Regions from separate parts of the Halomonas sp. IOP_6 genome, predicted to be linked through region 1. Evidence: predicted binding sites of a transcription regulator. Region 1 holds the regulator's gene; each other region holds the start of a gene.

Region 1 (8,003 bases):
TATCGGGGCCAGGTGAGCTTAGCGAAGACTTTTACGCTCTGTTTCACTGGCTATCGTTTGCCCTAGCCACGCCCGTGGTATTTTTCTCAGCGCAGCCTTTTTTCCGTAACGCATTGCGTGATCTGAAAACCGGCGTTCTTGGCATGGATGTGCCGGTCTCGCTAGCCATTGGCGGCGCCTATTTGGCGAGCAGTTATGCAGTGCTGTTTAACGTTGGCGATGTTTATTTCGACTCGGTCGCCATGTTTACCTTCTTCTTGCTATTTGGCCGCTATGTAGAAGGTAGGGCCAGGCGGCGCAGCGGCCACAGTGGCAATGCGCTGAGCGGCGTTTTGCCGGTGTCCGCTATTCGCCTTGAAGCTGATGGCAGTGAACGCATTCTGCCTGCCAGTGAACTTAAAGAAGGCGACCGCGTGCTCATCAAGCCCGGTCATGGCGTTCCCGCTGACGGCATTATCGAAGACGGCGAATCCAGCCTTGATGAGTCGATGCTGACCGGTGAGTATTTGCCAGTGACTCGACGGGTAGGCGAAAGCGTGGTGGGTGGCAGCCAAAACATGGAAAACCCGCTCACCATAAAGGTAACCCATGCTGGCAATAGCGCCAGAGTGGCCGGTATTGTCGATTTAACCGATCGCGCCTTTGCAAGTCGCCCACGACTTGCCCAGATGGCGGCGCGTATGGCGCACCTGTTTGTATTACGACTGCTGATCGTTACCGCGTGTGTCACCGTAGCATGGTGGTTTATTGATCCATCTCGCGTGCTATGGGTACTACTCTCGGTATTAGTAGTCACTTGCCCTTGTGCACTGGCGCTGGCCACCCCCACTGCGCTGACAGCAGGGCATGGCCAATTGCGCCAGCGAGGCGTACTAATTACACGTGCTGACGCGATCGAATCACTCTCCAACGTCACCCGCGTGATCTTTGATAAGACCGGTACGCTGACCCGCGGCGAAATGCAGCTGACCCAAACGCATCCTATTGACCAACAGCATCTCGCCCACAGCGATACGACGCTCAGTGAAGAGCATGCCCAAGCCATCGCGGCGGCGCTAGAGGCACACTCTGAACACCCCATTGCCAGAGCTTTTCGCCCATTTAGAGATGCCACTCTGCAGGCACGCAACATCAAAAGTGTGACTGGAAGCGGGCTAGAAGGCACTTTAAACGGCGCAACATGGCGATTAGGCAAACCTGATTTTGCGACGACAACCGCGCTGCCTCCACCAGGCACCGGCCAGTGGCTTTTACTCAGTGAAAACAGCGCACCACGTGCCTGGTTCAAGCTACACGATGGCATTCGTGAAGATGCGGCTCAAACCGTTGCCGCACTTCAAGCCCGCGGATTGGAAGTAGAACTACTTTCTGGTGACACGCAAGAAGCGGTAGAGAGCTTGGCAGAACAGCTCAATATTACCACGTGGCACGCTGGCAAATCGCCTGAGGGCAAGCTGGCACGACTACGTGAGTTACAAGCCAGCGGTGAGCGTGTCGTGATGATCGGTGACGGTATCAATGATGTGCCGGTATTAGCTGGCGCTGACGTTGCCATTGCTATGAATGGCGCCACAGACCTCGCCCGTACCCGCGCCGACGCGATATTGCTCAGTCCACGCCTAATGCGTATTTTTGAGGCGATTGATATTTCCTGCGCCACACGCCGAATTATGCGCCAAAATATGATGTGGTCGGTTTGCTACAACTTTTCGGCACTGCCTTTAGCAGCAATGGGGTTAATCCCCCCCTGGCTCGCTGCGATTGGCATGTCGCTAAGTTCCCTGATTGTGGTAGGTAACGCGCTGCGTCTCACTCGCTGGCGTACGCCGCCCGCCCCTCAGATTGCCCTATCAACACCGGTGACGGCATGACGATTTTATACTTACTGATACCCCTTTCACTCACTCTTCTGGGCCTCGCGGTGTGGGCGTTTTTCTGGGCCGTGAAACACGACCAGTTTGACGATTTGGAAGGCCCAGCCCACCGCATTCTATTCGACGATGATGAGAATGACCTGACTCCCGAGCAGCGTGCCGCACGTAAAAAAAGCGGCTCTTCTTCTCAAGATAACCAAGAGCCGCCCGCATGAATCCGACGGGACTTGATTTACCGCCCCTGCTAGCCGCGTTTGTATTTGGCTTAATGGGCGGCGCCCACTGTATCGGCATGTGTGGCGGCATTATGAGCGCGCTGACCTTTGCCGTACCGCCTAGCATGCGACACCCTGCCCGCATGGGTGGGCTGCTGATTAGCTATAACGCCGGACGCATTCTCAGCTATATGGTGGCGGGTGCCATTGTTGCTGCACTTGGCACACTTATCTCACTTTCTCCGTCTGCACGTGTTGCATTGCAGGCTTTCGCCGCATTGATGCTCATCTTAATGGCGCTCTATATCGCCAACTGGTGGAAAGGACTGCTGAAAGTAGAAGCGGTGGGAAGGCACCTTTGGCGATATATTGAGCCAGTGGGAAGACGCCTGATGCCTGTCGTGCGACTTCCTCAAGCCTTCGCCCTAGGGACACTGTGGGGCTGGCTACCCTGTGGGCTGGTTTACTCCATGCTAGCCTGGAGCTTAGCGATTGCAGACCCACTCGATGGCGCGCTTCTAATGGGGGCTTTTGGCCTGGGTACACTCCCTGCTCTGCTGGCAACAGGACTTGCAGCACAGCAGTTAAGCCATTTAATTCGCCACCCTGCCACTCGCAGCGTCGCCGCACTGTCGATTATAAGTTTCGCCCTTTGGCAGCTATGGACGCTTATTCCTCTAACAGCGCATTAGTCAGACCCTCCTATAGTTTGATATAGCTCAACGCATTCCAAGTGACACCGACGTAGCATGCCGAGAGAACACTGAGCGACGGCGCTCAGTCACTCCTTTTGTTTACTTCTCACTTCGGAGCGCTCGCCATGCCCGTTCATGCCACTGCTGCCTTCTCACCTACCAACACTGATGTGTCTGGGGCTAATGCCTGGAATGAAACGCTGCTGCGTCGCTATGACAAAAGTGGCCCACGTTACACGTCCTACCCGACAGCTCTAGCGTTTCATGAGCAGTTTAGTGCCGATGACTTTACTCAGGCGCTAGCGCGCAGTAACGAGAGCCACCGCCCGCTATCACTGTATGTACATGTACCCTTTTGTCGAAGAATTTGCTTCTACTGCGCTTGCAATAAAATCGCAACGAAGAATACCGCCCTTGCAGAACCTTACCTTTCTCGGCTAGATCGAGAAATGGTGCTCACTGCCCGCCATTTAGACATTTCACGCCCGGTGCAACAGTTACACTGGGGTGGTGGTACGCCCACATTTCTAACCTTGGCACAGATGGGGGACCTAATTGACCGCCTAGATGCCCGTTTTGGTTTATCTAGCTCAGCCGATCGCGATTACGCTATTGAAATAGATCCTCGTGAAGCAGATGTATTTACGTTGCGCCATCTACAGTCTCTCGGCTTTAATCGACTAAGCCTTGGCGTGCAGGATTTAAATCCGCAGGTACAAAAAGCCATCAACCGAGTACAACCCCGGGTACTCACCGAAACGTTGATGGAAGAAGCACACCGTCTTGGTTTTCGCTCACTCAATCTTGATTTAATTTATGGGCTGCCATTTCAAACCGAAAAAAGCTTTGCTGAGACGCTAAGTCAAGTCATCGAACTCAACCCTGCACGGCTGTCCGTATTTAATTATGCGCACATGCCCACCCGCTTTGCGCCACAACGACGCATTAACGAAACGGACCTCCCCAGCGCTGATGAAAAGCTGGCTATTTTGCATACCACCATAGAAATGCTGACTAACGCAGGCTATGTGCATATTGGCATGGATCACTTTGCACGACCTGACGATAGCCTAGCGATTGCACAGCGCAACGGCACCTTACAACGCAATTTCCAGGGCTACTCTAGCCATGCACAGTGCGATTTAGTTGGCTTAGGCGTATCCGCTATATCACGGGTTGACGACGTTTACGCACAAAACCCGACTCAGCTTGACCAATATGAAGCAGCCTTAGATCAAGGTAAGCTGGCAACCGTCAAAGGATTAAGGTTAAATAAGGACGACCTAATACGAAGAGACGTGATTGAACGGCTAATGTGCGACATGCACATTGATCTAGCGGCAGTTGGAAAGCGTTGGCACATCGATGCTAATGACTATTTCTCCACCGCAATTGAGCAATTGAAGACAGCTGAGCAAGACGGCTTAATCACTCGCCATCAGCAAGTTATTAGCGCCACCCCCACTGGACGGCTACTGATTCGCCATTTGGCGATGGCCTTTGATGCTCGCCTAGCTGATCAGCCTACTCAGCGCTACTCTAAGATTGTATAAGCTTCTTGAGACGTCTTGCCTCTGGGCCTATGATGGCTAACGAGAAAGGGAGAATGATATGCCACACCCCGCCAGCCAACGACGCTCACTGCTGCAAGAGGCGCGCTGCCAGACCTGTAGCCTAAGCTCGCTGTGTCTACCGCTTGCCTTAGAGCTTGAGGACATGAGCCAGTTTGATGCCATCATTCGCCGCCGCGCACCACTCAAAAAAGGCGAGCCCCTATTTCGTCAGGGTGATCACTTCACTAGTGTGTATGCCGTCCGCTCAGGCAGCCTGAAACAGGTGACCAGCGAAGGGAACGGCAATGATCAGTTGACAAATTTCTACCTTCCCAGCGAACTAGTGGGATTGGACGGAATTGACGAAGAGCACTACCCCGGTAGCGTCATTGCACTGGAAACCACTACGGTGTGTGAAATCCCATTTGACCGTTTGGACCTGCTTTCCGAAGAACTGCCCGAACTACGTGGCCAGCTTTATCGGAGCATGAGCAAAGAATTGCGAGATGACCGGCGTATGATGCGCTTGCTATCGCGCAAAACGGCCGATCAGCGACTAGCCAGCTTTTTAGTCACCCTTTCAGACCGTTTTCGTCGACGTGGATACTCGCCTTATAGCTTCAGACTCTCCATGTCCCGCGCCGACATCGGCAATTACTTAGGCTTGGCGGTAGAAACGGTCAGCCGTATTCTTAGCCGCTTTCAACAGCAAGAGGTGGTGGCTGTTTCCGGTCGCGAGGTTAATATTTTAGATATGCGGCGCCTCATCACGCTAGCTGAAGAGGAAGAACAGTCGGCTAGTCCACGCTAAGCGCCTGAATACGCCCTTCCATCAACGCCGCTTGTTTGGCTTCAAGGCCAGCAAAGTCAAATAAACGGCGGTCTGCTAGCTGGGAAGGCGCTACATTGGTCACCGCTTTAAACATGCTTTCTAGACGTCCTGGGTGTTTTTTATCCCACTCAGCCAACATATCTTTGACAACTTGACGCTGGAGATTGGGCTGAGAGCCACATAAGTTGCAGGGAATAATAGGGAATTCCATTAGTCGAGAAAACTCTCCAATATCAGCCTCTTTGCAGTAGGCAAGGGGGCGAATGACAATATTCTTGCCATCGTCAGATAAAAGTTTGGGAGGCATTGCTTTCAAAGTGCCACCAAAGAACATGTTAAGAAATAACGTTTCTAAAATATCTTCACGATGATGCCCTAGGGCAATTTTCGTTGCCCCAATTTCCTCGGCAAACCCATAGAGCGAGCCACGTCTTAGTCGTGAGCAGAGCGCGCAGGTCGTTTTTCCTTCTGGGGTTTTCTCTTTCACCACCGAGTAGGTGTCACGCTCTAGAATGTGGTATTCAACACCCACTTTATCTAGGTACTGGGGCAGCACATGCTCCGGGAAGCCTGGCTGTTTTTGATCCATATTGACAGCGACCAGAGAGAAGTTAACAGGCGCGTTGCGCTGCAGGTTAAGCAGTATCTCCAGCATCGTATAGCTATCTTTGCCGCCAGACAGGCACACCATCACCTTGTCACCTTCACCAATCATTTGATAATCAATGATGGCGTTGCCAACCTCTCGCCGTAAGCGCTTTTGTAGCTTATTAAATTCACGCTTTTGTTTAGCGGCGTGATGCTCGGATGGTGTCTGTGCGCTATTAACAGCAGGGCTGTCAACAGAAACAGTATCAGGCGCTGCGGGGTCAAAATAGTTAGGTTGTAGCATGGTGTAGGCACTGCCGATGGTAGAAGAAGCAGCGGGCATTCTAACAAGACTCACCACGTCCACCCAAGATAAACCCGTGGATTCATCCCATGAGGGTAGTAACGACTACCCTTGCTGGGCGATCTCGCGCTGCAAACGCAGATATAAAAGCGCGCTTGCGGTTGCATCCCCCAGCACTCCCATCCATTGAAGAGCGGGTATTTGCCAACGAGCGAGCGCTTCGGTTAGGCGGCCGCTCGTCTCACACTGTGGATGTAAGCGACGCAGCTGACGATAGTGTAGCTTTCCAACATCGACCTGGGCATTGGGCAAACCAAATCCCAACCCGGCTTTAAACAAAAGATTTAGGTGTTCCACCGAGCGGCCTAACTGCCAACCAATTAGCGGCCGATTACCGATGAATTCAGCTAGCGCCCCAAGATGCTCAGCGTTAGGCGCCAGCACCGTGTCCGTCGCATACAGCTGATGATGTCGCCGCAATGCAGGGGCGTTGTTGTTTTGCTCTTCTGCCAGGGTAGCCACCCAGGCTCGGCTGGTCTGCACTCTCCCTGGGCTTAAGACAACAGCAGCGACGCTGACCACCGGCGCTTGGCCTGGGCTAACCTGGCAGGCAAGCGCCACCATTTCTTCCCCCATGTAGGGCTGAAACAGCCATGCGTAGGGGGAATCTGCCCAACGTCGACGGTCGCTTTCGCGCTGCATTAATGTACGCAGCGAGCCACTGAGCAGTGACATATGCCGGTCTAACAAGCGCATTCCGCTCACGAATACTCCAAATGATAACGATGGGAGAGCCGCTGCTTAAAATCTTTTACGATATGCAGCGCCTCACGCAACAGGTCACGCTCAAGGGACGAGAGTTCTTGCACCACAACACGGTTACTACGCTGCTGAGTCGACGCTTCTGCTGTCTGCAACTGCTGCTTTAAACGTAGTTCGGTAAACAGCGCCAGCGCCTCGCCCAGGTCGTCAGCAAAACGGCGATCAAGACGACCATCTTCTGCTAAAGCGTCCAGGCGATCTAAGGTGGAAGTGGCATTAATGCGTCGCTCGAGGGCCATTGTGCGCACCCCATGAACAATAGGGAAAATACCGCCTTTTTTAATATCGATCCCATGCTGAGGCTTTTTTAAGGAGCCAAATAGCGTTAGCGGTGTTGAGAAACGCAGCGCAGCACGCGCAAAGTAAGACAGCAATAGCTCATCCCGTGAGCAGCGTTCAAACAGCTCTGCACGCACGCTGTCTAGCAATTGCGGATTACCAGCCACACCATGGGCATCCAGCAAAATCGCCAGCTTCATTAGGCTGTCGCCATCTCTTGCACTCACCCATTTAGCAATGTTGTTTTTCCATTGCGACACAGTGCCAACCCATTCAGGATTAGACACCATGATATTACCTGGGCATGGTGGGTAGCCGAGCTGAATCAGCGTTTGGGTAAGCACATTCATGTCTTCGGCAAGCGAAGGCCATTGGCTGTCATCGGCTAAAATCAGGCCATTATCTTGATCTGTTTTAAGAATTTGTTCACCGCGCCCTTCGCTCCCCATCACCATTAGGCAACTTTGGGAGTGATACTGCTCAGGAATAACAAATGACCACGCTTTATTGATAATTCGGCCATTCAACGCGGCCAGTAGGTCCATGGCAAAACGTAGCTTGACCCCTTGCGCCATAAGCGCATTCACCAATTCTGGCGTGCGTTGACTGGCAGCCGCCAATGCTTCTAAGCTATTCGCCTGTTCTACCTGCAGACTAACGACATAGCTACGGCTCGAAAAATAGCTAAGGACATCCGTTAGCTCCACCACCCCTTTCAGGGCGCCCTGTTCCATAACCACTACCCGCGTTACTTTATGCCGCGTCATCAGCACGAGCGCTTCAAATAAGTATTGATGGGGGGTAACGGTCACCAACGAGAAATGGGCCACATCCTCAACGG
Region 2 (8,003 bases), on a different contig from region 1:
CTTGTAGACAACGGAGAGTCCGATGATGGCGTCAATTAGGTAGCTATTGATGCCGATATTGAAGTACACCCCTAACAGCATCGTCGTCGAGTGACCGATGGCAAAGAGGCTGACGTAAATGGCGATATGCTGCATTCGGTAGAGGAAGAAGATGACCCCTAGCAAAAACAGGATGTGGTCATACCCCGTCACCATGTGCTTGGCACCGAGATAGATGAACGAGATCAGGTGAACGCCATAGATCTCCTGGATATACCCTTTGTCGCCTTCAGCAACGGCGTGGGCAAGGGCTTCACCACTGGCTCCCAGGAGCATCACCAGCAGTGTGAAAAGGGTCAGCGCGTGGCGTCGGGCCAAAACAGGCAAGCCGAACGCACCCCCTAGTTGGGATGGAAACATAAAACCTCCACGGGTTTGTCATTAAGTGTTGGCCGTCCAGTGGACGGCCCCAGTCATCCAGCGATGACCGGCCGTGGAGGACGCTCCAAGCGGTAGACACGACGCAGCGGTAGGCCGCTGCGTTCGCCTAGCCGCAGGGCGTCGCGGAAGTTCGGCTCGACGGCAATGCCCGTCCCAGGCCGATCCGCTTTTTCGTGAAAGTGACTGCCACTCTCATTATGGAGGTGGCGACTATCTTCGTGCTCGTGGCCATGGGTATGCCCATGGCCCTTCTGCACATTCTCATGGAGAGACAACTCAACGCTAACCATGCTCGCCGCCCCATGCGCACGCGCCTCACCCACACTGGTGATTACCAGGCTAGGCAGGAACAGCAACAGAAAGGTCAGATAGCCAAGGCGGTGGCGCAGCCGATTGAGCATGTAGAGCAACCAGGATAAAAGTAAAAATCATAAAAATAGATAACCGTCTGCCTTGAACCATAGCGTTGGCAGAATAACGGCGATAGATTACCATCCCCTCCGGGGGGATAGGAATATAATAAGGGAAAAGAAAATGACAATGCATACTCACCAATCACATCCCGATATCATCAAGCGCCTGAACCGCGCTCGGGGGCACCTTTCGAGCGTAACCCAGATGGTAGAGGATGGACGCCACTGCCTGGACATCGCTCAACAACTCCATGCAGTAGAAAAAGCCATTCAACAAGCTAAACGCACTTTAGTCCTGGATCACATCGACCACTGCATGGACGAAGCACTAGGTACTCAGAATCAAACGCAACGGGCGCGGGCTGAAGAGTTCAAGACGATTGCACGCTACCTGTAAGTACTTTTAGGCTCCCCTCATTTGAGGAAGTTCTATGCTCGATGTACTCGACCACCGCATCTACCGCCATCTCTTTTTAGCTCAGGTCATTGCACTGATCGGCACTGGCCTGACCACGGTTGCGCTGGCGTTACTGGCTCACGATCTTGCTGAAGGTCAGGCAGGTGTTGTGCTAGGCACGGCGCTGGCGATCAAGATGGTCGCTTACGTGGGCATTTCCCCTCTGGTCGGCGCTTATGCATCACGCCTGCCTCGGCGCACCTTGCTGGTTAGTCTGGACTTGATGCGTGCAGCCGTGGTTTGTGCACTGCCTTTTGTTACCGAAGTGTGGCAGATCTATGTGCTGATCTTTCTACTCAATGCTTGTTCAGCTGGCTTTACGCCCGTTTTCCAGGCGACGATACCTGACATTCTCGAAGACGAGGAGAAGTACACACGTGCATTATCCCTGTCACGTCTCGCCTATGATTTAGAGAACCTTCTTAGCCCGATGGTGGCGGCGGCACTGCTAATAGTGATGGGTTTTGATGTTCTGTTTGTAATCAATGCTCTGGCCTTCGTTATCTCTGCCGCCCTGGTTATATCGGTGATCCTGCCTGCGTCTCACCCCCTAGAGGAAGCCCCCGGCGTCTGGCGTCGCGTTACTCATGGTATGCGGATTTACCTGAAGACGCCCCGGTTGCGCGGGCTACTGGCGTTGAACCTGGCTGTTTCAGCCGCCGGGACCATGCAGATCGTCAACACGGTGGTACTCGTACGCTCGGTGTTGAATTTGGGCGAGAAAGAAGTCGCACTGGCCTTTGCCGCCGCAGGCGGGGGCTCCATGCTAATAGCCTTACTGCTGCCCAAGGTGCTGGAACGGGTGTCCGAGCGGCCAGTCATGCTGCTGGGTGGCGTTATGATGGCACTCAGCCTCTACCTGGGCTGGCTGGGCCCATCGTTTGCGGGGCTTGTCGGGCTATGGTTACTGCTGGGCGCTGGGGCCTCGTTGGTCATGACCCCCACCGGGCGCCTGCTCAAACGTTCATGCCAGCCGGAGGAGCGTCCAGCGCTGTTTGCTGCCCATGTCACACAGCTGTTGGCTAGTCACCTATCCGTTGGCAGGCTGGCTGGGAGTGAACCTGGGACTGACGGGTACGTTCGCTTTGCTGGGAACGGTGGCCCTGGCGGCAACGGGGCTCGCGGCCCTTATCTGGCACGCACATGACCCGATGGCTCTTGAGCACGAGCACGCTGCCCAAAGTCACACCCACCTGCACTACCACGATGAACATCATCAGCACGAACATGAGGGATGGGAGGGGCCGGAACCTCATCGCCATTCCCACCATCATTCCCCAGGCTCACATGGGCACGTCTTTGTTATCGATGACCACCATTCCCATTGGCCATCGTAAAACGAGTAAGGACGCGGGCTTGGGAAATAAACGTGGGATGCGAACTGCCAATCTTACTAACGCGGGTATACAACATGCTCACCTTTTATTAAGGCGTAATATTAATAGGAGGTTTTTGCGCAAAGTAAGCTTTAACAGGCTTGCTAGTGTGGCAATGTGTAGGTGTAAAGAAAACGACGCAATCTTATTTTTAGCTTACCGTAACGAATCGACCCGTAACGCACTAGCAAAGTAAATCCTAAGTTTAATACAGCGCTTTCGTTTTAGTAATGTATGACTTGAATGCGCCTGCTGTACTACAAGAGTCCGTTAGAACGGCGTGCAGACAGCAGGCGAGCTTTTATCACCCTACTAAAGGGTCATAAATGGCTCATCTTCCTGGCCTGTAAACGTGTACACATTGTAAGGGCTTTCTTGTGGCCCCGGCATACCCGGTGTGCCAATGGGCATACCCGCCAAACCGATACCGTCAATATCGGGTTGTTCCTCAAACAGCGCCTGCACGGCTTCCATTGGAACGTGGCCTTCGATCCAATACTCGCCCATCTCAATGGTATGGCATGAACCCAGGCCATAGGGCACGCCTGCCTGCTGCTTAATATCACCCAGCTCTACATCGTCAATAATCGTCACTTCTACGCCGAGCTCTTCAAGATGGCGTGCATAAGCGTCACAGCAGCCGCACTGGGGGTTTTTATACAATGTTGCCTCTGGCGGTAACGCCGCCTGGGCGGAGACCGCCCCAAGCAGCATGGAACCAGAGAGTAAAAGCTTGGTGCTCATATGTTGCATTATTTTCAACTCCTTAGCGTGAACGACTGAAGAGGTACTTGGCCAGCGAAGCGATCGCCAAGCCAATTAATAACAGCATGGCCAGGGGCATCAACCAGCCTAGCCACCCCATTGACCCCATAAAAGCAAAACATTCCGCGTTCATCATGCCATCACTCCTAAAAAAAGAGGCAATCGCCAAGGCTTATTGCGGGCCATGGTGGCTGGGCATGCTTCCTCTCATCTGTTCACGCTGCTCATCGGTCAGTAAGTCCTGCATCTGATTATGCATGCGCACGTTATCAGCCATCATATCGCCATGAAGGTTGGCCATTTGAGCATGCAGCGCCTTTATTTCCTCTGGTTCAGGGCGTTCAGTCTGCATGGTTTGCATCATGTCGTCGCGCAGGTTCATCAATTCGCCCATCCGCTCAAGCTGGGCCGCGCGGTGTTCTTGGCGCATCTCACGCATGGTACTCATCTGCTGCTCGTCGAGCATACCGCCAATGCCGGACATACTCCCCATGCCTTCCATCATTGGACAAGGCATCATCCCGCTTTGCCCTCCCATCATCATTCCTGGGTACATGCCTTCTTGACTGCCCATCATCATGCCCGAACCCATACCGACTTGGCCGTCCATCATATTGCCCTGACCTTGGGCGCCTTGGCTCATACCTTGAGCGAAGATGGCGCTGCTGGGGACACTGAGGCTTGCAGCCAGACCAATGGCAAAGATCATCTTGTGCTTAACCATGATATTTCCTCTTATCATGTTGCTGGTCGAGACATCGCCTTATCCATTAAAAATGGAAGAAGGCGGAGTTAGCTTTCGTTATAAGCCTACAACCTATAGGTGGCCCAAAGGTAAAGGAGAAACCGATCCCAATACCTAAGTGTTGTCACAGATCATTTTTTCCGCCATTTTCAGCCCTGTTTCAGGTCGGTTGGCACGTTATAACACCGACTCATTTCCATGAAGAAAAGCACGACGCCATGCGCCTTGTTCGCCAAACAGGGCAGATGAACGATGTAAGAAGGCTCAGCCGAATCAGTTTTAGCGCCTCCGCGATGAAGTAACGGCATCCATTCAACCCTAAAAATATATAAGGATACGGTATGCAAAAGAAGACGAGTTCGCTCCCTATCATTCACGCTACCTTAGCAACGCTGTTGCTGTCGCTAGCAATCCCAGTGCTGGCCCATGAAGGGGGCGCAAGCACTTCGCCTAAGGATGGCGTCACCATTCAGGATTCCCCAGCAGAGATTGGCATCGAGTTTGGTGGCATGATGCGCATCACCCAGTTTGAAGTGACAGGCCCAAACGGCCCCGTTCCTCTTGATGGTCAGCCAGGCAGTGAACAGGTCGAACGCTACGTCGTGAAGCCCGGTGAAATTCTTTCGGCTGGGGACTACCAGGTGCACTGGCGCGGCCTATCGGATGACGGACACATGATGTCCGACGGTTTTAACTTCTCGGTCGAGCCCTGACCCGTGGCTTGGTGGTTCTCCGTAAATAGCCTCGATGTCTGGACCGTCGCGATGATTCTCGTGGCGGCCGGGATTTACCTTAGCGCCCTAGTCGCGACGGGGGCCGTGTTGTTTCGTCTAGCGTTTCCCCGGCTCCCTGATCACGACCGGAGGCGCGTCGCCCGCATGGGTGTCCTTTCTGCCTGGGCGGGGGTCATCCTGATTCTGTTCCAGTGGTCTTTAGAAGCTGGTTACCTTGGAGGCGGCAATATAGCGGCTGCAACCAACCCAATGTTGCTCGGGATCGTGTTCGATGGTGCGTCCGGGGGTCGACTAATACTGGTGGTAGCTGGTTTGCTGCTGGTCCAGGCGATTCAGCTTAATAACTTAGCGTTCTCGAAAACAGCCAACAGCTTGAGCCTAGTAGGCGTTTTATTGGTGATGCTGGCATTCGTGCAGGTGGGGCATACAGTAAACACCCCACGCCTCGTTCTGGCTGTCTTGCTGATCGTTCACCTGATGGCGGCAGCATTCTGGGTAGCCTCGCTGTGGCCGCTGTTCCACTTAGTGGGGCAACATTACAACCACGGCAATACCGCCCGCATTCTGACCCGTTTCGGGCAACTCGCCATGGGCGGAGTTGGCGTGTTGGTACTGGCGGGCGTCACTTTGGCCACGCTGCTAACAGACGGTCTCACACCCCTGCTCACCACGGCATATGGACAGTTCTTGATCGGCAAAGTATTGATTGTCGCGGTGCTGCTGTTATTTGCTGCCGCGAACAAGTGGCGGCTTGTACCTGCCTTTGAGAGCGGCGATGCAACAGCCCCACGACGTTTGCAGCGCAGTATTGCGCTGGAGGTGGTGCTGGTCGTGGTTATCCTGCTGATCACGGCGGTGCTGACAAGGGTGACATCACCGAATGGGTGACCGTCAGGACAACCACCTTAGGTAGTTAAGAACCTAGCTTAATAGCTATAAGCAACGCTATCCGGAAGGCAAGGCCGATGCCATCCGCGCGCGACAAGAGATGCACACCCGCCACGTGGCCGTGGTGGTTCGTGGCATCTTGATGTGGTTCAGAAATTGTAGCCCAGACCAATCGTATAAGCCCAGATACCGTCCTCCTGAAACGCATCGGTGGCATCGTCGGTATCGCTGAACAGGAACTGATACTCAGCGCGAGCGAGGAAATAGGCCTTGGGCAGAACATAGTATTTCATACCCGTTTCCCGTCCCGCGAAGGCGCTGTCTTTGACGCCGTCTCCATAGATACCACCGAGGCTAGCACCGACGAAGGGCCGCGCACGACCATCAAGGAACTGATGGGTTAGGTAACCACGGGTTGAGCCGTTCCAGAAACCATCTGTGACGCCCGCCTTCGCCTTCGACATCGGCGTAATTGACGCTTTGCCGAACACCGGCAACCATGTTATCCCTCAGATGCCAACCAAGATCAACAGTCTCACGCCGAAGTTTCCGCTATTAAAATTCCGATCGTTACTGCCAGTTCCAGAGATCGAAAACTCACGGACACCCCCTTGTGGGCCGTACTCTGAGTTTTGGGCGGATGCTGCCCTAGGCAGAACAGCGAGAAGACAAAAAGCCATTGCTGCAGTGTTGACTCTATTCATGAGGAGACCCTTCCTGACATTATTAGGATTGTATTTCCATAATGCACTATTCGTTATCTAGCGCGGATAGTAACGCGACCGATACCTTGGCGATCAAACGACACGGACCCGCACCATCATGTTCAGGGTCTGACATCACACGATCTGTGCGTTAGCACACACGTATATGATGGAATCTGAAAAACTGGCTACCGGATTGAGGATATGTGCTTCACCACAGCCGATCGACTCACCATCGGCATTATGCTCGGCTACATCGTATCCGGACTGATCATTCTTAGGCATCAGTTCCCGGCTGCCTTGCTAGCAACGGTTCTTTACTGATCATTTATTAGTTCTGGTCGACCGGTCGATTCCACCGCCTCGACTGGGTCAGCGACGCGACATGGTTTCTATATGAAGGCCATCGCTCGGCTAGGTGGCTATCTATATCGCTCCAGAGATACCCCTTTAAGGGCAGCCTTCATTGACGAGGTTTCATCCGCGTAGCTGATAATATTGTAAGTTTCCAGGCTTTAAATCCAAACGCAGGAAAAACTTGCGCGCAATTGAAAGGTTGCTGGGAGCAATTTCCGAATAACTAATCGCGGGCCGAAGTGAGGCGATCGCCTTGCAAGATGAGTTCCACGCCCTATCACGATAATCGCATAAGTTGTGGGACAAACTCTTTAGATCATATTTTTGATAACTAATCTTTCATGAGAAGCACAGGTGCGAACCCCCCACCTGGCGTACGGAAATTGGTCGTCTGTCCTCGATAAAGTCTCGCTGCGGCCATTAACAGTGTGCCGCGATAGGTATACAGTCTAACGTCGACCTTGAGATTTTTACGCTGTCCATCGACCAGAACGAGGCGTTCGGAGGGAGGCACATGGGCCTGGGCAATATAGTCGCTTTCCAAGATTTGGCTGAATGTTTTTTTGGTGAGTTTACTTCCCCGGTACACTCCCTTACTTCCGTGGCCTGCGACAGGTTTGAAGAACCACTGCCGTCGCTGTTGCCAAAGGGTATCAGCATTATCAGCGCTGACCTGTAAGGTACGGGGAATACAAGAGCGAAGTAATTCGGCATTTTGAGCGCTCAACCCCCAAGCCATAAGCGTCGCGGGATCTGATAACACAGCCAAGTTGCGTTTGTCCGCGAACAATGCGTGTGCATGGGGATTTGGGGTTATGACTGCGCCTCCGTCCAACCAGGCAGAGTGTAAGGCGGAGTTTCCGGGTGCTTCGAGCCCAAAATCCACTAAGCGATTGTAAACCATATCTACTCGCTTACCGCCGCTGTATAGCATGCCTGACTCATACCGAAGGTCGCCAGGCGAGAGGATGAGAGCATCAATGCCATGACGCCGTAATAACTGCTGGGCAAGTTTGAATTCAGGATAGAGGTATTGCCCCATAGGCTGATCATCAACGATAGCTATCCTCTCCAGACGTCCATTGCCACGCTGGGCACGCCATTCGCTCTCGAACTGGGCTATCACTTTAGCCTCGAAGTCGGC
Region 3 (8,003 bases), on a different contig from region 1:
AACCTCGCTGCGTTCGGAACTCTTTTACTACATCTCTTCAATAGGCATCTTCTGCAGCATTGATTCAGCAAGAAGCATCGTAATCCGCGCGTTTCGGCTTTAGTGGCAAACCTGCCAGCCAGCAGGGACGGAAGCTTAGCGCTATTCAATCTGGGGATGACGTCGGCGGCGCTGGGTATTTTCTTTTACTCACTTAGCCGAGGTGATGAGCTTGTACTGGCCCGCACTCTGGTGGTCAATGTCATCGTGGTATTAGAGATTTTTTATCTATTTAACGTGCGTTACCTACACATGAGTTCATTTAACTTGCTTGGCGTGCTGAGGAACTCCACTGTGTTGATAGCGATCACAGTAGTCTTTATTTCTCAACTTGCTTTCACGTATCTGCCGATCATGCATAGTCTATTCGATACTCGGCCACTAGATTTTATGGATGGTTTATTAGTGATTAGCATGGGAATCGCTATGATGTGTGTGCTGGAGACCGAAAAATACCTAGTTCGAAGGGGTGGTTGGTTCGACCATTGAGTAGGGAGAGAATAGTGTGCCGAAGAGTGATCAAATGAAGCCTCAGCGCTTAAAGCGTGACCCTTATCTTCTCTGGCTCTTCTTTGGCTTTGTGTTCATATGGACATGGTTAGCGCTTGGGCCCCATTATCGGTCTGATTGGTTACTTGAGAATATATTGGTGTTTATGGCAGTGCCTGTGTTGGGGTGGATCTGGTATTGGCGGAATATCTCACGTCTAGCGTGGAGTTGTATTTTTCTCTTCCTGGTATTCCATGAAATCGGTGCTCATTACACTTATTCCGAGGTGCCATATGATCTATGGTGGCAAGAACTGTTTGGTTTCTCTTTAGATCATTGCCTTGGCTTCGAGCGTAATCAGTATGATCGATGGGTGCATTTTCTCTATGGTTTATTAATACTGCCACTTGTGGCAGAGCTGATGGAAAGGCTTTTCCCCTTAGATTCCTTTCTGCGATGGCTTATTCCGGTGATGATTATTATGTCCCATTCCTCACTCTATGAACTTATCGAATGGTTTTCAGCAGAAGTATTTGGCGAAGAGTTAGGCCAAGCCTATCTGGGGGCACAGGGAGATATCTGGGATGCTCAAAAAGATATGGCACTGGCACTTATGGGAGCACTATTAGCCTGTGTGGTTTATTTTATGAAACGGCGATTTGAAAAAAACTAATCAATTCAACCATTATTTGCTAACTTAAGTAATCGCAAGTATCGATCATAAAGCTAACACTTACTTGTATATAATACTGCAGTCTTTGCAGCGTGTAGCATAGGGCAGTGCTTTCAGGCGCTCAGGCGCAATTAAACCGCCACATTCCTCGCAGTAATCACCCAGTTGCGCCTCAATACGTGCTAAGGCGAGTTCTATCTGGGTCAGCTCCGACGTAGCTTCATTTTCAAGTTGGTCAACCACTTCGTCGTTCTGAACTTGCGTTGCCTGCTCTTCAAGGTCTTTCTCCAGGGCACCACTGATTCGATGCTGATGCTCTTTGTAGCGCTGCAGCCTCTCTTGAAGTTCTGTCCTTAGGCCTTCTAGTAGGGCCTTTCTGGCTCGTGTACTGTCTTGTATGGCCATATAGCCCCCAGCGGTACAAGTTAGTAATTAATTCATAATAGATCAATTTGGAAACATGGCTCTTGATATTGTTCACTCTTGATGTACATAGCTACCTGGGGCATCCGCGAGAGAGGGGTAGGTCTTAGACCCGACGTTGGGCGATTTAGCAAACGGCCCTGAGCGTTCAGCTAGCCATGCTAGCCACGCAGGCCACCATGAACCAGGCTGGCACAATCAGCAAAGGCATCGAGTGAACCTTATCAGTGGCAGGTGAGTACTGGATCAGCTCAATCAAATGGTTGAGGTATACGACCTTGCCTGGTGTCACTGCGAGGTCACGCCCAACTACAAAATTTTCGGACCCCTCCGGCTTCTTACCAAGAGTATGATTCTGAATATCTTCCCACCAGTGCTGTATTCCATAGAGTAAGTTTGCACCGCCGTTATTCAAGGTTTTCCTGATGACGACAGGGTTGGTCAGCAGGTAATTTGAAGGCGACAGCACATCAAGCCATTGGCGCGCACCAAACTCAACCGCCTGTTCTTGATGAGGTGATAGCCCACGTAGACCGATTGTAGCGTTATACCACCACTGCTGTTGGAGTAAAAAACTTTGGTAAAGCAAGTTGTAGGGAAGAGTCGCCAAGCAGGGTCTCGAAAACGTCGGTCTTGAGGTAATGGCTCTATACAGGGTTCAGCGTCAGGGTCGAGTGTTGAATGGCTTGCCCAAGAAATTAAGCGTAGCTGTTTTCTCATGGCTTTATGCACAAGGTGAGTCTGAGTCCCAGGCGAAATACCAAGGGTCAAGCCCGCCAACGAAGCACGCACAAGCCTGTCTTGGCTTTCGTGCTGAGTATCGTTGAAAAACATGCGCATGTGGCCTCAAGTGGTATTATTTTTCTAACTATATCTATTTAATTATATTGATTTTAAAAACATTTTTCCATATTTATAGTCAACATTAATCAATAATTTTTTTGAATTTTTAAATAAATTGAGCTATCTCAATTTTATCGCTGTTTAAGGCTTTTTTACTATTTTAAATTGCTTCTCGTCTGAAAAATCAGGCTAGACTTATCTATAAGATGTTCCCTTGACCCACCGCAATAAACTGCTGAAGCCAAATAAAATACAACTACCAATCTTCTTAGTATGAACGGGGTCTTTTATACGGTTCTTTGCTGGAGCTTTCATAAGTGGAATTTAAGGATTACTACCAAGTGTTGGGGGTATCGAAGACTGCGACGGCCGAGGAGATCAAGAAGGCTTACCGTCAGTTGGCGCGTAAGTTTCATCCCGATGTCAGTAAAGAACCCGATGCTGAACAACGCATGCAAGAGGTTAACGAGGCTAAGGCGGTGCTATCCGATCCTGAGAAGCGTCTCGCCTATGACCAGTTGGCACAGCAGTATCGATCGGGGCAGGATTTCCAGCCATCTCCTGAGTGGGATGCGGGCTTTGAATTCAGTGGGCGTGGATTCGAGGAGGCTGATCTCAGTGAGTTCAGTGATTTCTTTGCCAACCTGTTTGGTCAAGGCGGCCGGACTAGGCAAAAGGGACGCAGCTATCAAATGCGTGGCGAAGACCGTCATGCCAAGATTAATGTCGACTTGAAAGATGCTTTCCACGGCGCTAACCGTACGATCATCCTGCAAGTGCCGCAAGTTGATTCTCAGGGGCGTGTGGCCTCTCGGGAGCACACCCTCAGTGTTCAGATACCCAAAGGTATCAAGGCAGGCCAACATATTCGCCTTATAGGGCAGGGCAGCCCTGGCGTTGGAGGGGGCCCATCAGGTGACCTCTATTTAGAGATTCACTTCACGCTAGACTCACAATATCGGGTCGATGGGCGGGATGTGTATCAAACGGTGCCGATAACTCCTTGGGAAGCAGCTTTAGGGGCGAGCATCGAAACGACAACACCTTCAGGAATGGTGAGATTCAAAGTACCAGCTGGATCTCAAACCGGTCGTAAGCTGCGCCTCAAGGGGCGTGGTATTCCAGGGCAGGAGCCGGGTGATCTTTATATGGAACTTGAAGTGGTGCTACCTCCGGCTGATACCGATAAAGCACGAGAATTATATAAAACCATGGCACGTGAATTCGCTTTTGATCCGCGCCAACGAAAGGGAGGCTAGCGCATGGCACAGCAGCATACCGTTAGCGGCGAATTGATTGACGAGGTGACCCTTACGCTTGAAGATCTGGCTCGCGCCTGTTCGGTGAAACCTGATTGGATCATAGAACGCATTGAGAGCGGTTTGTTAGCCGATGGTTCGCACTATGTAGCGAACTGGCGTTTTACCAGCCACGACCTGACCCGTGCTCGACGAATGTGTCAGTTGGAACGTGACTTTGAGGCAGTGCCCGAGCTAGCAGCCCTGGCGGCTGACCTGATAGAGGAGAACCAGCGTTTAAAGAGCAGATTGCGAGCTGCTGGGCTCATTGATGACGCCGATGGCCCTAGCTGACCTTTCCCCTAGACCTAGATTAGTATCACTGGTTTTTTATGCGTGCTCTTTCCAATACTCCTTGCACCCAGTTTCTGCGGCCAAGGGGTTTGGGGGGTTGTCGAATCAAAGGAAGGGGTTCGATGACCCTTTGTTTTTGTTGTTGGATTCGCGCTGGTTTACGTGCAATTAGAAGGAGTCCTGCCATGTACATAGTCTGCTCGTCCTGTGGTACTACCAATCGGATACCCGCCGAACGTCTTTACGATGCACCTATTTGTGGGCGATGCAAAGCTATATTGATGGCCGCCGAGCCTGTTGCCCTTAGCGATGCATTATTACCTAAATTTATCTCAGTTACAGAACTACCTGTGCTCGTTGACTTCTGGGCCACTTGGTGTGGGCCATGTAAGGCGATGGCGCCCCATTTCGCCGCCACCGCCCAACAGATGCCAGAGGTACGGTTTGTCAAAGTGGAAAGCGACGCTGCACCAGAAGCCTGCGCGATCTACAATATCCGTAGTATCCCAACACTGATCTTGTTTTATAAGGGCGTGGAGGTTGCGCGCCTCACTGGTGTAGTGTCTGCAGCTGAGCTTAAAACGTGGATTCAGCAGCAACTGAGTAAAGAAAGAAAGGGTCGTTAATCCTGTAGGGCAGATGAGGACAGTGTTGGAATTGATTTAATATTGCTATGTATCATCAAAATTTGCGAATTGGCCAGCAAGTAATGACTTTCTTTCCACAACTAACACCGTTAAATTTATAAGATTTTCAGTTAACGTTGGTTAATGGACGTCTTGAATGACATAACCTATTTTTATAGAAAATTAACGAAATAGGGTGTCACGTATAGGCGTAAGCTCCATCATTCCTATGTCAATAATTCCTATAGACGCGTCAGCGCGAAACATAGCTACAGCGTGCTACTTATTGAATTTTTCGATTCAGTTTGATGCTGGTTTTATTTTGAGTATTTTGATGCTGCTATATCTTATGGAGCGAAGCCTAGTTTTTTATGTTTTTAAATATTTAAAATTAATTTATATGTTGATTTCTATTTTCTCTTAGACGATTTTTTCTATGTCGCCATCTTCGTTTGGATTAAATCAAGTTTTTGAAATGGTTGTTAATTAATAATTATTGATAAATAAGTTGCAGGGGGTTAAAAGTGTCGATTGATAGCAAGTGTTATATGATGTTAGGTCTATATTGCTGCTATGCTATAAATTGCTCGTTTAAGTTATGGGCTCGCTGGCAGAGGGTATATAGCCGATGTCTTATGAAATCATGCTCAAGCAAATATATGCGCCGATAGAGGCTTGTGACGGTACTCGTGTATTGGCTGATTTATGGCCTGGAAGCCTATCACGTCGTTTGCTTGCTCTAGATGAATGGTACCCGGAGATAGCACCTGCATCTCAACTATGCCGTCAGTATCGTCAGCAAAAAATCAGTAAACCACTCTTTCTTGAGCGATACAGGAGTGAGCTGAAGGCGTGCCCTGATAAGCTACTGCCTTTAATGAGATTCGCACGCGCGGGGCGAGTGACCCTGCTCACTGCCGCTCGTCAAATTGACGATTCCCACCTTTCGGTAATAAAAGAACTGACGCTATTAGCGCTTGCAGAGGAAGACGCAAGTGATCGTGAATTTTGCTCCTCTCCCTGCCTAGCGCACACTTTACCCACTTCCCAGCGTTAGGCCATTTGCTTAACGCGTCATCATTCGGCTTGATGATGATGGGATTAGTGCCCCTGTAGGCCAGTGCACCTAATATTCATGGCTTAATAAGCCCAGATAACAGCAAACAAAATACCCCATCCCAGAGCACTGGCAGCCATAATTGTGTAAGTGGCTGAGATAGTAGCAACATCAACTTCTTGCTGCGTACAGAGTGCTTGTAAACCGTGATAAATCAAGCTGCAAGAGATGCCCAGCCCGCTGAGTATAATCACGACATTAAAAAATAAGTTGGGTACCAGGAGTGCCAACGACGAGGCAAATAAAGGCAATGGAGCAAACCCGGCAAGCAAATAGGCATCTTGATAGCTGATAGATAGCTCTTCAGTTCCATTGACTACAGCGTAGATTACCCACCCGATCACAAAAAAACTCACTATCTCTGCAAGGAAAATAATGGAGGTGATAAAACGCCACTCTCGGCCAGCAAAACCAGTCATAAATGTATCGCCGTAATGGCTGCCCGCATAATAGAGCAGTATTGGCGGCAAGAGCGACATAGGTAAAACTACCCGCCACGCTAGTAAAGGAATGGAGGGGCAGGAAGTCTGTAACTCTTTCCAGCCTTCACGATGGTTGAAGGGTAATTTGAGAAAAGTGAGTGCTCGCACTTCAGGACTCCCTTGGAGGTGTAATTTCAATGATTAGGTGCTCTAAATTAGCGAGTTAGCCATAGTTGAGTATGTGGTAAACAGCGTTGGGAAAACGACTAAAAAATTAAGTGTGCTGTGTGGCATTTCGGTTAGTTGCTGAACAATAGAGGCACTGTCCGAATCCAATCGACGCGAACAGTACCGTGCTACAGATGATGCTAACGTTTAGTGCTTGGCACTCTGTAGAGCCTGTTCTTCGATGTCTCTATCAACAGAAGAGACGTAGTACTCGTCATCGAAAGCGCCTTCTGGCTCCTTGAGCCACACCAAGCAGATAACCCAACTGATGAAAGCGCCGGTGGCGATGATGTAGAAGAACTGCGATGGAGTGACAAACGTAAAGATGGTTAGGTAAACCACCGCGCCAACATTGCCGTAAGCGCCGGCCATTCCGGATATCTGCCCAGTGATGCGGCGCTTGATGGAGGGAATGATACCGAAGGTTGCTCCCTCAGCCCCTTGCACGAAAATCGAGGTGCCGATGGTCACCGCAATGGCCAGAATCAGTGGCCAACTTGAATTGAGCAAAGCCATCAGTAAGAACCCAACGCTAATGCCAAACATGTAGCACAGCATTACAAAACGCCGGTTGCCCATGCGGTCGGAAACCATGCCGCCCATGGGGCGCGCCACCAGATTGACGAACGCGAATGACGCAGCAATCAGGCCAGCGGTAGCGGCATTCAGGCCCCAAGTCTCCTCAAAGAACATGGGCAGCATCGATACCACTGCGAGTTCAGCGCCAAAGTTGGCAAAATAGGTGCTGTTAAGCGCCGCCACACTGTTGAACGAGTACTTATCATCCTCCGGTACACCCTTACGCAGGATCGGTAGGTTGACTCGCAGTATCTGGACAATTTGATAGATGACGATAGCGATAATGGCTAGGTAAGCGATGGTCGCACCGGTAACAGATAAGTAGCCCATATACTGAATACGCCAGACCAGAATGGCGAGTACGCCAACCAGTGGGATCGTCCAGATGATTAGCTTGATCATATCGCCCCAGGAACTCACTTCCATGGCAGCGGATTTGCGTGGCTTACGGTGAGCCTGAGCATCCGGGCCATCGGTAATCGCGAACCAGTAGTAAATACCGTAAGCGGCCATAACAATAGCACTCTGGGCGATTGCCCAGCGCCAGCCATCGGCGCCGCCGTACAAGCTTAGAGCGATGGTCGGCAGCGACATGGCCGCGACGGCGGAGCCGAAGTTACCCCAGCCAGCGTAGAAGCCTTCGGCGAAGCCGATGTCCTTGGGCTTGAACCACAGCGCCGTCATGTGGATACCGACCACGAAGCTGGCGCCAATCGAGCTCAGTACCAGGCGTGCCACTAGTAGCTGCGTCATGCTGTTACCGAAAGCAAACGCCAGCGCCGGTAGCGACATAGTGACCATGAGCACCGAGAACACCCGTCGCGGGCCGAATCGATCCAGTGCCATACCAACGATGATACGCGCGGGAATCGTTAAGGCGACGTTGCAGATGGCGAACAGCTTGAGATCATCCGTGGTTAGCCAGTCGACGCTCTTGAGCATGCTCGACGCGAGCGGCGCCATGTTGAACCA

What was found. The regulator FNR, encoded in region 1, switches genes on or off when oxygen is low (the NO sensors DNR and NnrR bind a similar motif). The targets are predictions, from matches to a motif close to TTGATNTANATCAA.
Region 2: K7H08_RS18010 (copper resistance CopC family protein) is a predicted target of FNR. The motif match lies at 4,298-4,311, and genes of this name have one in related genera.
Region 3: K7H08_RS18450 (DnaJ C-terminal domain-containing protein) is a predicted target of FNR. The motif match lies at 2,583-2,596, and genes of this name have one in related genera.

Annotation. Positions count from the first base shown of each region.
Region 1 covers NZ_JAIRBO010000003.1:451,918-459,920, forward strand. The annotation lists gene K7H08_RS08270 (heavy metal translocating P-type ATPase) at 1-1,871, shown strand, start outside; gene ccoS (cbb3-type cytochrome oxidase assembly protein CcoS) at 1,868-2,089, shown strand; gene K7H08_RS08280 (sulfite exporter TauE/SafE family protein) at 2,086-2,781, shown strand; gene hemN (oxygen-independent coproporphyrinogen III oxidase) at 2,910-4,337, shown strand; gene fnr (fumarate/nitrate reduction transcriptional regulator Fnr) at 4,396-5,148, shown strand; gene ttcA (tRNA 2-thiocytidine(32) synthetase TtcA) at 5,135-6,100, opposite strand; gene K7H08_RS08300 (DNA polymerase III subunit epsilon) at 6,167-6,817, opposite strand; gene K7H08_RS08305 (putative nucleotidyltransferase substrate binding domain-containing protein) at 6,823-8,003, opposite strand, start outside.
Region 2 covers NZ_JAIRBO010000016.1:11,921-19,923, forward strand. The annotation lists gene K7H08_RS17980 (HupE/UreJ family protein) at 1-399, opposite strand, end outside; gene K7H08_RS17985 (hypothetical protein) at 453-821, opposite strand; gene K7H08_RS17990 (metal-sensing transcriptional repressor) at 955-1,230, shown strand; gene K7H08_RS17995 (MFS transporter) at 1,265-2,437, shown strand; gene K7H08_RS18000 (DUF411 domain-containing protein) at 2,979-3,419, opposite strand; gene K7H08_RS18445 (hypothetical protein) at 3,433-3,567, opposite strand; gene K7H08_RS18005 (hypothetical protein) at 3,604-4,155, opposite strand; gene K7H08_RS18010 (copper resistance CopC family protein) at 4,518-4,889, shown strand; gene K7H08_RS18015 (copper resistance D family protein) at 5,055-5,798, shown strand; gene K7H08_RS18020 (hypothetical protein) at 5,948-6,289, opposite strand; gene K7H08_RS18025 (hypothetical protein) at 7,191-8,003, opposite strand, start outside.
Region 3 covers NZ_JAIRBO010000001.1:322,804-330,806, reverse strand. The annotation lists gene K7H08_RS01600 (cation transporting ATPase C-terminal domain-containing protein) at 103-528, shown strand; gene K7H08_RS01595 (DUF2238 domain-containing protein) at 563-1,201, shown strand; gene K7H08_RS01590 (TraR/DksA family transcriptional regulator) at 1,262-1,606, opposite strand; gene K7H08_RS01585 (hypothetical protein) at 1,773-2,234, opposite strand; gene K7H08_RS18450 (DnaJ C-terminal domain-containing protein) at 2,785-3,726, shown strand; gene K7H08_RS01575 (chaperone modulator CbpM) at 3,730-4,059, shown strand; gene trxC (thioredoxin TrxC) at 4,245-4,685, shown strand; gene K7H08_RS01565 (DUF488 domain-containing protein) at 5,314-5,742, shown strand; gene K7H08_RS01560 (YIP1 family protein) at 5,826-6,392, opposite strand; gene K7H08_RS01555 (MFS transporter) at 6,600-8,003, opposite strand, start outside.